2 regions of the Streptomyces sp. NPDC060000 genome follow, and region 1 is predicted to be linked to the other one. Evidence: riboswitches for the same ligand, from Rfam matches in the RefSeq annotation. Region 1 holds a riboswitch; the other holds the start of a gene.
The links. Region 1 has a riboswitch for cyclic di-AMP ahead of ACFWBB_RS18350 (M23 family metallopeptidase). Riboswitches for the same ligand answer to the same signal wherever they lie in the genome.
Positions count from the first base shown of each region.

Region 2: another riboswitch for cyclic di-AMP. It lies ahead of ACFWBB_RS08920 (transglycosylase SLT domain-containing protein); the one in region 1 lies ahead of ACFWBB_RS18350 (M23 family metallopeptidase).

Region 1 is NZ_JBHWUU010000031.1:51,188-58,277, forward strand. It holds gene ACFWBB_RS18335 (DNA topoisomerase (ATP-hydrolyzing) subunit A) at 1-1,594, opposite strand, end outside; gene ACFWBB_RS18340 (M16 family metallopeptidase) at 1,870-3,213, shown strand; gene ACFWBB_RS18345 (M16 family metallopeptidase) at 3,210-4,598, shown strand; cyclic di-AMP (ydaO/yuaA leader) riboswitch at 4,801-4,970, shown strand; gene ACFWBB_RS18350 (M23 family metallopeptidase) at 4,985-5,728, shown strand; gene ACFWBB_RS18355 (GntR family transcriptional regulator) at 5,917-6,612, shown strand; gene ACFWBB_RS18360 (HPr family phosphocarrier protein) at 6,837-7,090, opposite strand, start outside.
Region 2 is NZ_JBHWUU010000011.1:85,190-92,279, forward strand. It holds gene ACFWBB_RS08910 (GNAT family N-acetyltransferase) at 1-394, opposite strand, end outside; gene ACFWBB_RS08915 (HAD family hydrolase) at 709-1,533, shown strand; gene ACFWBB_RS08920 (transglycosylase SLT domain-containing protein) at 1,579-2,052, opposite strand; cyclic di-AMP (ydaO/yuaA leader) riboswitch at 2,056-2,284, opposite strand; gene ACFWBB_RS08925 (polyprenyl synthetase family protein) at 2,931-3,941, shown strand; gene ACFWBB_RS08930 (outer membrane lipoprotein carrier protein LolA) at 4,447-5,736, shown strand; gene ACFWBB_RS08935 (ABC transporter ATP-binding protein) at 5,826-6,794, shown strand; gene ACFWBB_RS08940 (ABC transporter permease) at 6,781-7,090, shown strand, end outside.

The DNA.
Region 1 (7,090 bases):
TGCGGGCCAGCAGACCCGTGGAGGACAGCAGGACACGGCACGGGGCGTCCGCGACCTGGAGGGGTACGGCGGTGGCCGTGGCACCCGACGACTCCAGCAGGACCGTACGGCGCTCGGTGCCGAACCTCTTCGCCACCGAAGCCAGTTCGGCCGAGACCAGCTTGCGCAGCTCCGCGTCCGAGTCCAGGATGCGGGTCAGCTCGGTGATCTCCTCGTTGAGCTTCTCCTTCTCCGCCTCCAGTTCGATGCGGTCGAACCTCGTCAGCCGGCGCAGCGGGGTGTCCAGGATGTACTGGGTCTGGATGTCCGACAGCGAGAAGCGCTCCATCAGGCGCTCTTTCGCCTGCGCGCTGTTGTCGCTGGAGCGGATCAGCCGGATGACCTCGTCGATGTCGACGAGCGCCGTCAGCAGGCCCTCCACCAGGTGCAGCCGGTCACGGCGCTTGCTGCGCCGGAACTCGCTGCGGCGGCGCACCACGGTGAAGCGGTGGTCCAGGTAGACCTCGAGAAGCTCCTTGAGGCCCAGCGTGAGCGGCTGGCCGTCGACCAGTGCCACATTGTTGATGCCGAAGGACTCCTCCATCGGCGTCAGCTTGTACAGCTGCTCCAGGACCGCCTCCGGCACGAAGCCGTTCTTGATCTCGATGACCAGGCGCAGTCCGTGCGCGCGGTCGGTGAGGTCCTTGACGTCGGCGATGCCCTGGATCTTCTTCGAGCCGACCAGGTCCTTGATCTTGGCGATGACCTTCTCGGGCCCGACGGTGAAGGGCAGTTCGGTGATGACCAGGCCCTTGCGGCGGGCCGTGACGGTCTCCACCGACACCGTGGCGCGGATCTTGAACGTGCCGCGGCCGTTCTCGTAGGCGTCCCGGATGCCGGAGAGGCCGACGATCCGGCCGCCGGTGGGCAGGTCGGGGCCCGGAACGTACTTCATCAGGGCGTCGAGGTCCGCGCCCGGGAAGCGGATCAGGTGGCGGGCGGCCGCGATGACCTCGCCCAGATTGTGCGGCGGCATGTTCGTGGCCATGCCGACCGCGATCCCGGACGCGCCGTTGACCAGGAGGTTCGGGAACGCGGCGGGCAGCGCGACCGGCTCCTGTTCCTGACCGTCGTAGTTGGGCGTGAAGTCGACCGTGTCCTCGTCGATCGACTCGGTCATCAGGCTCGTCGCCGCGGCCTGGCGGCACTCGGTGTACCGCATGGCGGCCGGCGGGTCGTCGTTGCCCAGCGAACCGAAGTTGCCGTGCCCGTCGACCAGCGGCACCCGCATGGAGAAGGGCTGGGCCATCCGCACCAGCGCGTCGTAGATCGACGCGTCGCCGTGCGGGTGCAGCTTGCCCATGACCTCGCCGACGACCCGGGCGCACTTCACGTATCCGCGCTCCGGGCGCAGACCCATCTCGTTCATCTGGTAGACGATGCGGCGGTGCACCGGCTTGAGGCCGTCACGGGCGTCAGGCAGGGCGCGGGAGTAGATGACCGAGTACGCGTACTCGAGGAAGGAGCCCTGCATCTCGTCGACGACGTCGATGTCGAGGATCCGCTCCTCGTACGAGTCGTCGGGCGGCGGGGTCTTCGTGCTGCGGCGGGCCATCGCTGCCGGCTCCTTGCTGGAACGTGATACGGGATCTGACGCGGACCATTGTGGACCGTGGCACTGACAGCGCGGGCGGGACCCGGCGTCGGCCGACCGGCCCGAACGCAGAGGCATCTCCTCCACGGCTGCCCGCAGGCTACGCGATCTCGCTCTCGGCGTATGTCGTCCGGGAACTTCGCGGACCGTGCGCACGCTTGCATACAGTGGCAGGACCGGCAGGAAAACCGCGGTTTCGACGACCGCGTCCGCGATCGGAAGGGACGTACATGCCCATGGGTCACACGGCCACAGCCCAGACAGGCTCCGGGGGCCTGACAGCGACCGAGCACCGTCTGGCCAACGGCCTGCGCGTGGTGCTCTCGGAGGACCATCTGACCCCCGTCGCGGCGGTGTGCCTCTGGTACGACGTCGGTTCACGCCACGAAGTCAAGGGGCGTACCGGTCTTGCTCACCTTTTCGAGCACCTGATGTTCCAGGGCTCCGGCCAGGTCAAGGGCAACGGCCACTTCGAGCTGGTCCAGGGGGCGGGCGGCTCGCTCAACGGCACCACCAGCTTCGAGCGCACGAACTACTTCGAGACCATGCCCACCCACCAGCTGGAGCTCGCCCTCTGGCTGGAGGCCGACCGCATGGGCTCGCTGCTCACCGCGCTAGACGACGAGTCGATGGAGAACCAGCGCGACGTCGTCAAGAACGAGCGCCGCCAGCGCTACGACAACGTCCCCTACGGCACGGCCTTCGAGAAGCTGACGGCCCTCGCCTACCCGGACGGCCACCCGTACCACCACACTCCGATCGGCTCGATGGCCGACCTGGACGCGGCGACCCTGGAGGACGCGCGCGCGTTCTTCCGCACGTACTACGCGCCCAACAACGCGGTCCTTTCCGTGGTCGGTGACATCGACCCGGAGCAGACCCTCGCCTGGGTCGAGAAGTACTTCGGCTCCATCCCCGGCCACGACGGCAAGCCCGCGCCGCGTGACGGCGGGCTGCCCGACGTCATGGGCGAGCAGCTGCGCGAGATCGTCGAGGAGGAGGTGCCGGCCCGTGCGCTGATGGCCGCCTACCGGCTGCCCGAGGACGGCACGCGTGCGTGCGACGCCGTCGACCTGGCGCTCACCGTCCTGGGCGGCGGCGAGTCCTCCCGCCTCTACAACCGGCTCGTGCGCCGGGACCGTACGGCCGTCGCGGCCGGCTTCGGCCTGCTGCGGCTCGCCGGAGCGCCCTCCCTGGGCTGGCTGGACGTGAAGACGTCCGGCGACGTCGAGGTGCCCGTCATCGAGGCCGCCATCGACGAGGAGCTCGCCCGGTTCGCCGAGGAGGGCCCCACGGACGAGGAAATGGAGCGGGCCCAGGCGCAGTTGGAGCGCGAGTGGCTCGACCGGCTCGGCACGGTCGCCGGCCGCGCCGACGAACTGTGCCGGTTCGCCGTCCTGTTCGGTGACCCGCAGCTCGCCCTGACCGCCGTCCAGCGCGTGCTGGACGTGACGTCCGAGGAGGTGCAGGAGATCGCCAAGGCCCGCCTGCGCCCTGACAACCGCGCGGTGCTCGTCTACGAGCCGACCGCCGCCGAAGCCCCCGCCGACCAGGACGAGAACGAGGAGGCGGCCCGGTGACCGAGCTCGCCACGATGGACTTCCACCCCCAGCCCCGGGCGGGCGAGGCCAAGCCGTGGGCGTTCCCGGCGCCCGAGCGCACCGCGCTGGCCAACGGCCTGACCGTGCTGCACTGCCACCGTCCCGGCCAGCAGGTCGTCGCCGTCGAGATCCTGCTCGACGCGCCCCTGGACGCCGAACCGGCCGGCCTCGACGGAGTCGCCACGATCATGGCGCGCGCGTTCTCGGAGGGCACCGACAAGCACTCCGCCGAGGAGTTCGCCGCCGAACTGGAGCGCTGCGGCGCCACCTTGGACGCGCACGCCGATCACCCCGGCGTCCGGCTGAGCCTCGAGGTGCCGGCCTCGCGCCTGCCCAAGGGTCTCGGCCTGCTCGCCGACTCCCTGCGGGCGCCCGCGTTCGCGGACAGCGAGACCGAGCGCCTCGTCCGCAACCGCCTGGACGAGATCCCGCACGAGTTGGCCAACCCCTCCCGGCGTGCCGCCAAGGAGCTCTCCAGGGAGTTGTTCCCGGCCACCGCGCGCATGTCGCGCCCGCGCCAGGGCACCGCGGAGACGGTCGAGAAGATCGACTCCGCTGCCGTACGCGCCTTCTACGAGAAGCACGTCCGGCCCGCCACGGCCACCGCCGTGGTCGTCGGCGACCTCACCGGCGTCGACCTGGACGCGCTCCTCGGCGACACCCTGGGCGCCTGGACGGGCTCCTCGGCCCAGCCACGGCCGGTGCCGCCGGTGACCGCCGACGACACCGGCCGGGTCGTCATCGTGGACCGCCCCGGCGCCGTCCAGACGCAGCTGCTGATCGGCCGCATCGGCGCCGACCGGCACGACCGTGTGTGGCCCGCGCAGGTCCTCGGCACGTACTGCCTCGGTGGCACCCTCACCTCCCGGCTGGACCGCGTCCTGCGCGAGGAGAAGGGCTACACGTACGGTGTCCGCGCGTTCGGCCAGGTCCTGCGGTCGGCCCCGGACGGCTCGGGCGCGGCGATGCTCGCCATCAGCGGCTCCGTCGACACCCCGAACACCGGTCCCGCCCTGGACGACCTGTGGAAGGTGCTGCGCACCCTCGCCGCCGAGGGGCTGACGGACGCCGAGCGTGACATCGCCGTGCAGAACCTGGTCGGCGTGGCGCCGCTGAAGTTCGAGACCGCCGCCGCCGTCGCCGGCACGCTGGCCGACCAGGTCGAGCAGCACCTGTCCGACGACTTCCAGGCCACGCTCTACCAGCAGCTCGCCGCGACCGGCACGGTGGAGGCCACCGCGGCGGCCGTGAACGCCTTCCCGGTGGACCGCCTCGTGACCGTCCTCGTCGGTGACGCGGCCCGGATCAGGGAGCCGGTCGAGGCTCTCGGCATCGGTGAGGTCAAGGTCGTGTCCGCGGAGTAGATCCCGGCAACGGCACGCGCGCGCAGGGGCCCTGGTCGACGAAAGCGTCACCAGGGCCCCTGCGTGTCCGAATTGGGGCGGAGGTTGCCTGTCTGCCCTGTGGGATGCGCTACAAAAACCGAGATCCGTTTGAGGATTGAAACCCGCGCCGCTTAACGTCATCCGGGCTGTTCGTCAGGCAGTGCGCCGCAGCCGCGGCACCGGACAGTCATCGCCGAGTCCCCGTACGGCGCGAGCCAGGGGAGCCGGGGACCCACTTGTGAAGTCCCTGGGGTGAATCGGACGCCCGCGCGCGAAGCGCGAGGGGGTCCGTAGGAGACCTTCCTGCTCCGAACCCGTCAGCTAACCCGGTAGGCGAGAGGGAAGGAAAGGACACCCCCAACTTCATGGCGTTCACCTGCGCCACCGGGAAGCACCGTCGGCCCAGCCGGATGCAGCGCACCAGCGTCCGCGCGGCGGGCATCGCGGCGCTCACCACCACCGGTGTCATGGCCACCGTCGCCTCCACCCCGGCTTTCGCCGCCGAGCCCACCCCCGAGCAGACCGGGCTCATCCCCGTCGTCACCGCCGGCGAGTCCGTCGTCGAGCAGATCGACGACCAGGTCGCCGTGCAGAAGCAGGCGGCCTTCGAGCAGGCCGCCCGCGAGGCCGCCGCCAAGAAGGCCGTGGAGGAGCGCGCGGCACGCGTGCGTGCCGCCCGTGAGGCCGAGCGCAAGCTCCTCAACACCTTCGTGTCGCCGATCACCGGTTCCTACGTCTCCACCGGCTACCAGGCCAGCAGCTCGCTGTGGTCCTCCGGCAGTCACACCGGCATCGACTTCCACGCCGCGAGCGGTACCTCCGTGCACGCGGTCGGCTCCGGCACCGTCGTCGAGGCCGGCTGGGGCGGGTCCTACGGCAACCAGATCGTCATCAAGATGAACGACGGGACGTACACCCAGTACGGTCACCTGTCGTCCATCGAGGTGTCGGTGGGTCAGCAGGTCACCCCCGGTCTGCGGATCGGCCTGTCCGGCGCCACCGGCAACGTCACCGGTCCGCATCTGCACTTCGAGGCCCGTACCACGGCGGAGTACGGCTCGGACATCGACCCGGTCGCCTATCTCCGTAAGCACGGCGTGAACGTCTGACGTCCCACGGCGACAGATCGTCCTGCCCCGGCCCTCCCGGCCGGGGCTTTCGCTGTTTCCGAGGCTCTGCTGTCCAAAAAATATCCCTGGATTCCGGCCCGCCATCGGAAATTCCCGCTCATTGCAATAGAGTCACGGAACACACGTCAATCGTCGACGTTTCACGGGGATTAAGGCGGAGGTCCGTCATGCGTATTCCGGCGCACTCGGTGTGCACGGCCATTCGGGACGACATCGTCGCGGGTGTCTACGAGCGCGGCAGCCGCCTCACCGAGGAACTCCTCGCCCGCCGCTACGGCGTTTCGCGCGTCCCTGTCCGGGAGGCGCTGCGCACGCTGGAGGCCGAGGGCTTCGTCGTCACGCGGCGGCACGCGGGCGCGTGCGTCGCGGAACCGACCGAGCAGGAGGCGGCCGACCTGCTGGAGATGCGCATGCTCCTGGAGCCGCTCGGCGCCTCCCGGGCCGCCCAGCGGCGCACCGAGGCCCATCTGAAGGTGCTGCGCGGGCTCGTCCGGCTGGGCCAGGAGCGGGCCAGGCGGGGCAACAGCGAGGATCTGCGCTCCCTGGGGAGCTGGTTCCACGAGACGCTCGCACAGTCCTCCGGCAGCCATGCCCTGACGTCGATGCTCACCCAGCTGCGCCACAAGATCGCCTGGATGTACGCGGTGGACGCCCCGGCGAACCCCGCGGAGTCCTGGGCGGAGCACGGCGCGATCGTGGACGCGGTGGCCCGTGGCGACGGCGAGCGCGCGCGGGCGATCACCCTGCTGCACACCGAGCGGGCGACGGCCGCGCACCGGTTGCGCTTTTCCGGCGGCACCGGGCGCATCGACCGTGTGAGGACTTCGCAACCTCCCGTAAACATGACGGGTCTGCGGCATTAACACAGGGGCCGTATACAAAGAGGGGATAATTCGCGGGGGATTATTTCTGCTGCCCGACAACGGGAAATGCGAAGGGCTCGCCCGATAATTCGGACGAGCCCTTCGGGGTCAGCGGGACGGCGCCTTTGAAGCGACGAACACCACAACCATCAATTGAGAAACCCCGACGACGCGCAACCGTCTCCGCCGGAGCGGCGGCGGCTCAGCGGCACAGGGGTGTGCGCTCAGACGGTCTCGGGAAGCTCCTCGAGCCCCTCGGCGACCAGCTTCGCCAGTCGGTCGAGGGCGGCGTCCGCGCCGTCGGCCTCGGAGGCGAGGACGATCTCCTCGCCGCCCTGGGCGCCCAGGCCGAGAACGGCCAGCATGGAGGCCGCGTTGACGGGGTTGCCGTCGGCCTTGGCGATCGTCACCGGGATACCTGCGGCCGTGGCGGCCCGGACGAAGATGGAAGCGGGGCGGGCGTGGAGGCCCTCGGCCC
Region 2 (7,090 bases), on a different contig from region 1:
CGTCGATGACATAGGAGGTGTACTCCTCGGCCGCGTGCGGGGTGAACAGCCCCTGTTCCGCCTCGAGGTTGTCGAAGGCGAAGCTCGACAGGGAGCACGCCCGCATCAGTTCGACGGTGTCCAGTCCGAGCCCCGGGGCCAGCACCGCGCCCTGCGCGTCCGAGACCCCGTACGCGAGGGCCTGGCCCTGGCCGAACCGGCCCCGCTCGTGGGGCAGGAAGCCGACCGGCTCACGCCCCTCGTACACCACCGCCACGCGCGCGTGGGGCCGCACCAGACCCGCGGCGTCGGTGAACTCCGGTTCCATGAAGGGGTTTCGCGGAAGCGCCGACGCGGCACGCAGTGCGCGCCACCGCTCCTTCTCCCCCTCGCCGAGTTCCTGCGGCCTCAGCACACGAATGCGCCCACTGCTCAACCTGACCCCCCGATCAAGTCCCCCTGGACACCTGGACGGTACCGCTCCATCCGGTCGTCGCGGTAGGTAGCGTCGCATGTTGTCGCCAACCGGTGCAGAGGCCCTCAACCGCCCGCTGTCCGACGATGTACCGGAAAGCCGTTTCCCCCAGCCGGTCCTCAGCCGGTCCCCAGGCAGTCCTCAGCCAGTCGCACAGAGCCAGTCGTACAAGGGGAGTTGGCAGAACAGGACAGGACTGGCCGTCGTCCGGTTCGCGTCGAACCCGAGGGGCGTGGGATCCGTATTCTCTGATCATGGCCGCACCCACCGCATATGCCGCGCGCACCGCGTACTCCCTCATCGCCACCGACCTGGACGGAACGCTGCTCCGCGGCGACGACACCTTCTCCGACCGGTCGCTCGACGCACTCGCGCGGGTGGTGGCCGCCGGCGCACGCCACCTGGTGGTGACGGGACGGCCCGCGCCCCGGGTGCGCCCGCTGCTCGACCGGATGCACAGCAGGGGGCTCGCGGTGTGCGGGCAGGGCGCGCAGTTGTACGACGCCGGCGCGGACCGTCTGCTGTGGTCGGTCACCCTGGACCGGGAGCTGGCCGAGACCGCGCTCGGCAAGATCGAGGCGGAGGTCGGGCAGCTGTACGCGGCCGTCGACCAGGACGGCGTCGACGGGCTGACGCTCATCGAGCCGGGCTACCGCATGCCGCACCCGACGCTGCCAGCCCTGCGTGTCGGTCGGCGCGACGACCTGTGGTGCGAGCCGATCAGCAAGGTGCTGCTGCGCCATCCCACCCTGTCGGACGACGAGTTGGCGGCGACGGCCCGTTCGGTGGTCGGTTCGCTGGCCACCGTCACCATGTCCGGGCCGGGCACGGTCGAGCTTCAGCCCTGCGGGATCACCAAGGCGACGGGGCTGGCCCTGGCCGCCGAACGTCTGGGGCTGCGGCCCGAGGACACCATCGCCTTCGGGGACATGCCCAACGACATCCCGATGTTCGACTGGGCGGCTCGTGGTGTCGCCATGGCCAACGCCCATCCGGAACTCAAGGCGGTGGCCGACGAGGTGACGACGTCGAACGAGGACGACGGCGTGGCCGTCGTCCTCGAACGATTGTTTCCATGACCGGGAAGGCCGGTACCGCGGAACGGATCGGCACCGACGCGAGGGTCAGTACGCGCCGAACACGTTGTCGATCGAGCCGTACCGCGCGGCCGCGTAGTTGCAGGCGGCGGTGATGTTCGCGACCGGGTCGTAGGAGTTCCACGACGTGCCCGAGACGTGGTAGGCGCGGAAGGTCGGGTCGATGACCTGGAGCAGCCCCTTGGAGGGGATGCCCGCGGCCGCGTTGGAGTCCCAGAGGTTGATGGCGTAGGGGTTGCCCGAGGACTCGCGGATGACGTTGCGGTAGATGCCGTTGTACGTGCCCGGGATGCCGTGCTGCCCCATGACCTGGAGGGAGGCGCGGATCCAGCCGTCGAGGTTGTTGGAGTAGCCGAGGCTGGTGGCGGTGGCGACGGTCGGCGTCGCCGCGGAGGCGCCGGTCGCGCCGATGAGCGGGAGGGCGAGCACGGCGGCGCCGGTGACGGCGACGGCGAGCGTGCGGACGAGACGGTTGCGGCGCGGCTGAGCGGCAGCGGGCATGATGATTTTCCTCTCCAGCGCCTGCGAGGTGAGCTGTCGGGTTCGGGCGGGAGCTGCCCGGTCGCGTCTTACGGGTGCGACTTGACCCCAAGCCGTACCGGGTGGTCCGAAACGTCTGATACATCCAAGACGTCCGGAACATCCGGTTCGGCGACTTACCTGGTTCCCCCGCTCCTGCCGAGCGTTCTCGATGGGTGGTTCGGGCGGCGGCAGGATTCGGCGTTCCGCCCGACAGGCCGGGAACGTATGCGAGAGCACATGTCCGAAACAAGTACCGGATTCACAGTTGACCCCTATTGACCTTGGTCTGTGACCTATGGGGTGCTTGATCCTTTGTGGGTGCAAAGCTTCAACTTGCTTGGGGCGTGCGGAGAATCGGTGAAGGGCGAGGTCGGCCCGGGCGGTCGAGGGGAGTGAGCCAACTCACCAGCGTTCACAAGAGCGGCGAATCGGGCATTAGGCCCAACTCATCGTTAAAGCACCGTCGATGAGTCGCGTGCGAAATCCGGGCGCGGGAGGTGGGTCCGTGAAGGGGTGCCGGATGGAGAAGTCCTGGAGGGGGTGCGTGATCGTCGTCACGTGGGCGGGGGTGGACGGGCGGGGTCATCGGCCTGCCGGCCACCCTGGCGCGGACATGAATCGTCGCTTCCCGGCATTTCTATTCATGTCCGCTCATCTGAGCTGATCAAAAACATATCGGGCGTGATCCGATACCGCCTGGCCTGCGGAGCGCCTCCTGGGCGAGCCCATTCGAGCCCGGGGGACGTGGGGGCTATCGGTGATCGAAACGTGACCGGATACGCTGACTTGAGTGATGGCAGAGACCTATCGACAAACCGCGTAATCGCCAGTAGACACCAGCAGACAGGAGACCCCTCGTGACCGTCGTCGGGCCGTTCGGGCTGAGCGTGCGGGACCAGGCTCTGGAAGCCGATGTCCAGGCCGGATTGGCGGCTGTCGAGGAAGGCTTGCTCGAGGCCACCAAGAGTGCGGTCCCGTTCATCACGGAGGCCGCCCAGCATCTCGTACGAGCGGGCGGGAAGCGGTTCCGGCCGCTGCTCGTGGTGCTCGCGTCGCAGTTCGGGGACCCGTACGCGCCGGGGATCGTGCCGTCGGCCGTGGTGGTGGAGCTGACCCACCTGGCCACGCTGTACCACGACGACGTGATGGACGAGGCCGCCGTGCGGCGCGGGGTGTCCAGCGCGAACAGCCGCTGGGGGAACTCCGTCGCCGTCCTCACTGGTGACTTCCTCTTCGCGCGTGCCTCCCACATCCTGGCCGATCTCGGGCCGGAGGCGGTGCGGGTGCAGGCGGAGGCGTTCGAGCGGCTGGTCACCGGCCAGATCCTGGAGACGGCGGGGCCGACGGACGGGCGGGACCCGGTCGAGCACTACCTCGACGTGCTCGGCGGCAAGACGGGCTCGCTGGTGGCGGTGGCGTGCCGGTTCGGGGCGATGATGTCGGGCGCCGACGAGACGGTCGTCGACGTGCTGACGCAGTACGGGGAGCGGCTCGGCGTCGCCTTCCAGCTGGCGGACGACGTCCTGGACATCGCGTCCGACTCGCACGAGTCGGGCAAGACGCCGGGGACGGACCTGCGCGAGGGCGTTCCCACGCTGCCCGTGCTGCGGCTGCGGGAGCGGGCGGCGCGGCTGTCGCTGCCCGAGGACATCGCCCTGTGCGAGCTGCTGGACTCCGACCTGAGCGACGACGCCCGGCACACCGAGGCGCTGGAGGCGCTCCGGGCCCACCCGGCGCTGGAGCAGGCCCGTCGGGACACCGTGCGGTACGCGAAGGAGGCGCGGTCCGCGTTGGCACCGCTGCGGGAGTGCGACGCGAAGGCCGCGCTGATGGAACTCTGCGACGCGGTGGTCCACCGGGCAGGCTGACCCCGGACCCCGGCACCTCTGATCCCTACGGGTCCGGTGATCATCCCCGGGAACTCGGTGATCCCGTGCGGCATCAGTGATCTCCATGGGCTCGGTGATCCCCGTGCGGGTCCGTTGATCCCCTACGGGTCCGGCGATCCCTGCGGATCAGGTGACCCCGTGCGGCTTCAGTGATCCGGTGCGGGTCCGGCGATCCGAGTGCGGGTCCGATGATCCCGTACGGGCCCGGCGATCCCTGCGGATCAGGTGACCCCGTGCGGGTCCGGTGATCCCGTAGGGGTGCGGTGACCCCTACGGGTCGGGTGCCGCCTCGTCAGCTTCGTGTCATACCGCAGGCGTATGTGGAGTTGAGCCCTCGGGCTGACGCTTCCCAGTGGCTGATTTGGTCAGATGGGAACCACGGAAAACACCACTCCTCACCGATTCGGGTGAGAATGGCGGCTTGGGGTGGGGACGTTAACGCGTGAGATGACCAGCCGCCGCCGACGACGGAGGTAAGGCACACATGGCACCGAAGGCATCCGACGACACCACGACCGGCGGGGAGCCGACCGGCGGGGAGGCCGACGACCTGCGCCTCGGACGGCGCAAGGCGGCGCGGTACATCGTCCCGGTCACCGTGATCGGTGTCGCGGCGGCGACGATCGGTCTGGTCCCGGCACTCGCCGACTCCGGCGACCCCGACCTGCCGAAGATCACCGCGCAGCAGCTCCTCGACAAGATCGCCGCATCGGACGTACAGCAGCTGTCGGGGACAGTGAAGATCACGACCGATCTCGGGCTGCCGGACCTCGGCGGACTGGAGAGCGGGCTCCTCTCCGGGGCCACCCAGCAGGGCGGCGACGGTTCGTCCGCCGACCCGTCCACCAAGCTGACCGAGCTCGCCACCGGCACGCACACCCTGCGCGTCGCCGCCGACGGCCCCGACCGGCAGAAGCTCTCGCTGCTGGAGAACGCCGCCGAGTACAGCGTCATCCACAACGGCAAGAACGTGTGGGGGTACGACAGCGCCTCCAACGAGGTCTATCACTCCACCGCCGACGAGGGCTCCGGCAAGGGCTCAGGCAAGGCGGAGACCCCCGTCCCCGCCACGCCCAAGGACCTCACCGAGGACGCCCTGAAGGCGGTCGACGACACGACCTCGGTGACCGTCGACGGCACCGTCCAGGTCGCCGGTCGCGACGCCTACAAGCTGCTGGTCAAGCCGAAGCAGTCCGGTTCCACGGTCGGCGCGATCACCGTGGCCGTGGACGCGAGGACCGGCCTGCCGCTGAAGTTCACGCTGACCCCGGCGAGCGGCGGCGCCGCCGTCGTGGACGCGGGCTTCACCCAGGTCGACTTCTCCAGGCCCGCCGCGTCCACCTTCGACTTCACCGCCCCCAAGGGCGCGAAGGTCACCGAGGGCGACGAGGCCGGCAAGGCCGACCGGGGTAAGGCCGACGGGACAGCACCGGGACGCTCCGGCAAGTCCGACGACTTCGCCAAGAGCCTCGAGGGTTCGAACGGCCCCGACGGCTTCGCCGAGGGCATCGAGGGCCTCAAGGTCCTCGGTGAGGGCTGGACGTCCGTCGCCACCTTCGACACCGGCGGCGAGGGCGTGCCCTCGGGTTCCGAGGCCGGTGGTGACCTCGGCGGCTTCCTCGGTTCCTTCGGAGACAAGGTGGCCGGCAAGTTCGGCTCCGGCACCGTCTTCTCCACCCGTCTGATCAACGCCCTGATCACGGACGACGGCAAGGTCTACGCCGGCGCGGTCACCAAGGACGCCCTGGTGAAGGCGGCGAACGCGGCGAAGTAGGGAAGCGGCAGCGCTGAGAGCACTGCGATCAGCAAGAGCACTAAGAGCACTAAGAGCGGCAAGAGCGGCGGGTGCGGCGGGTGAAGTCGATGGGGGAGCCAGTGAGGGAGCCCGAGGACGACGAGGCGGTGATCCGCACCAGCGCCCTCACCAAGCGCTACCGCGGCGGACAGCTCGCCGTCGACGGTCTCGACCTGACCGTCCCGGCGGGCAGTGTCTTCGGCTTCCTCGGTCCCAACGGCTCCGGCAAGACCACCACCATCCGCATGCTGATGGGGCTCATCGAGCCCACGGCCGGCTCGGCCCGCGTCCTGGGGCAACCCATGCCGCGGGCCGCGCGCGCCGTGCTGCCCCACGTCGGGACCCTCATCGAGGGACCCGCCCTCTACGGGTTCCTCTCCGGTCGCGACAACCTGCTCCGCTACGACGCCGCCGACCCGACCGCCGATCCACGCACCCGGCGGGCGAGGGTCACGGAGGCGCTGGAGCGGGTGGGCCTGACCGCCGCCGCCGGCAAGAAGGCGAAGGCGTACTCCCTCGGCATGAAGCAGCGCCTGGGCCTCGCCGCCGCCCTGCTCCAGCCCCGCCGTCTGCTCGTCCTCGACGAACCGACCAACGGCCTGGATCCGCAGGGCATGCGTGAGATCCGCTCGCTGATCCGGGAGCTGGCGGCGGAGGGCACGACCGTCTTCCTCTCCTCGCACCTGCTCGACGAGATCGAGCAGGTGTGCACGCACGCGGCGGTGATGGCGCAGGGCCGGCTGCTCGTCCAGGGGCCGGTGGCCGACCTCGCGGCGGGCACCCGAGACCGCCTGGTGGTGACGACCCCGGATCCGGCGGACGCGGCCCGGGTGCTGAAGGAGCAGGGCGCGGAGGATGTCGTCCTCGGCGAGGACCGCGTGAGTGCCGAGGCCCCGCTCCCCGACCGCGAGCTCGCCGACCTGAACGCCGCACTGGTCACGGCGGGCGTCCGCGTCCGCGGCTTCGCCGTCGAGCGTGCCTCTCTGGAGGACGCGTTCGTGGCTCTCACGGGGGAGGGATTCGATGTCGCGGGCTGACACCGTGGACGACCGGAACGGCTCCCCGAGCCCGGACCCCTCCTCACAGAAGCCGATGCCGATGCACACGGGGACGCAGACAGGGACGCAGACGCCGATGCAGACGGGGACGCAGACGGGGACGCAGACGGGGACGCACACGACACCGACGTCGGACCGGTCCTGGTCCTGGACCTGGACCTTCGGACTGCTGCGCAGCGAACTGCTGACCACCTTCCGGCGCTGGCGGACCCTCGCGCTGCTGGGCGTGCTGGCGGCCGTTCCGGTCCTGGTCGGGATCGCCGTGAAGATCGAGA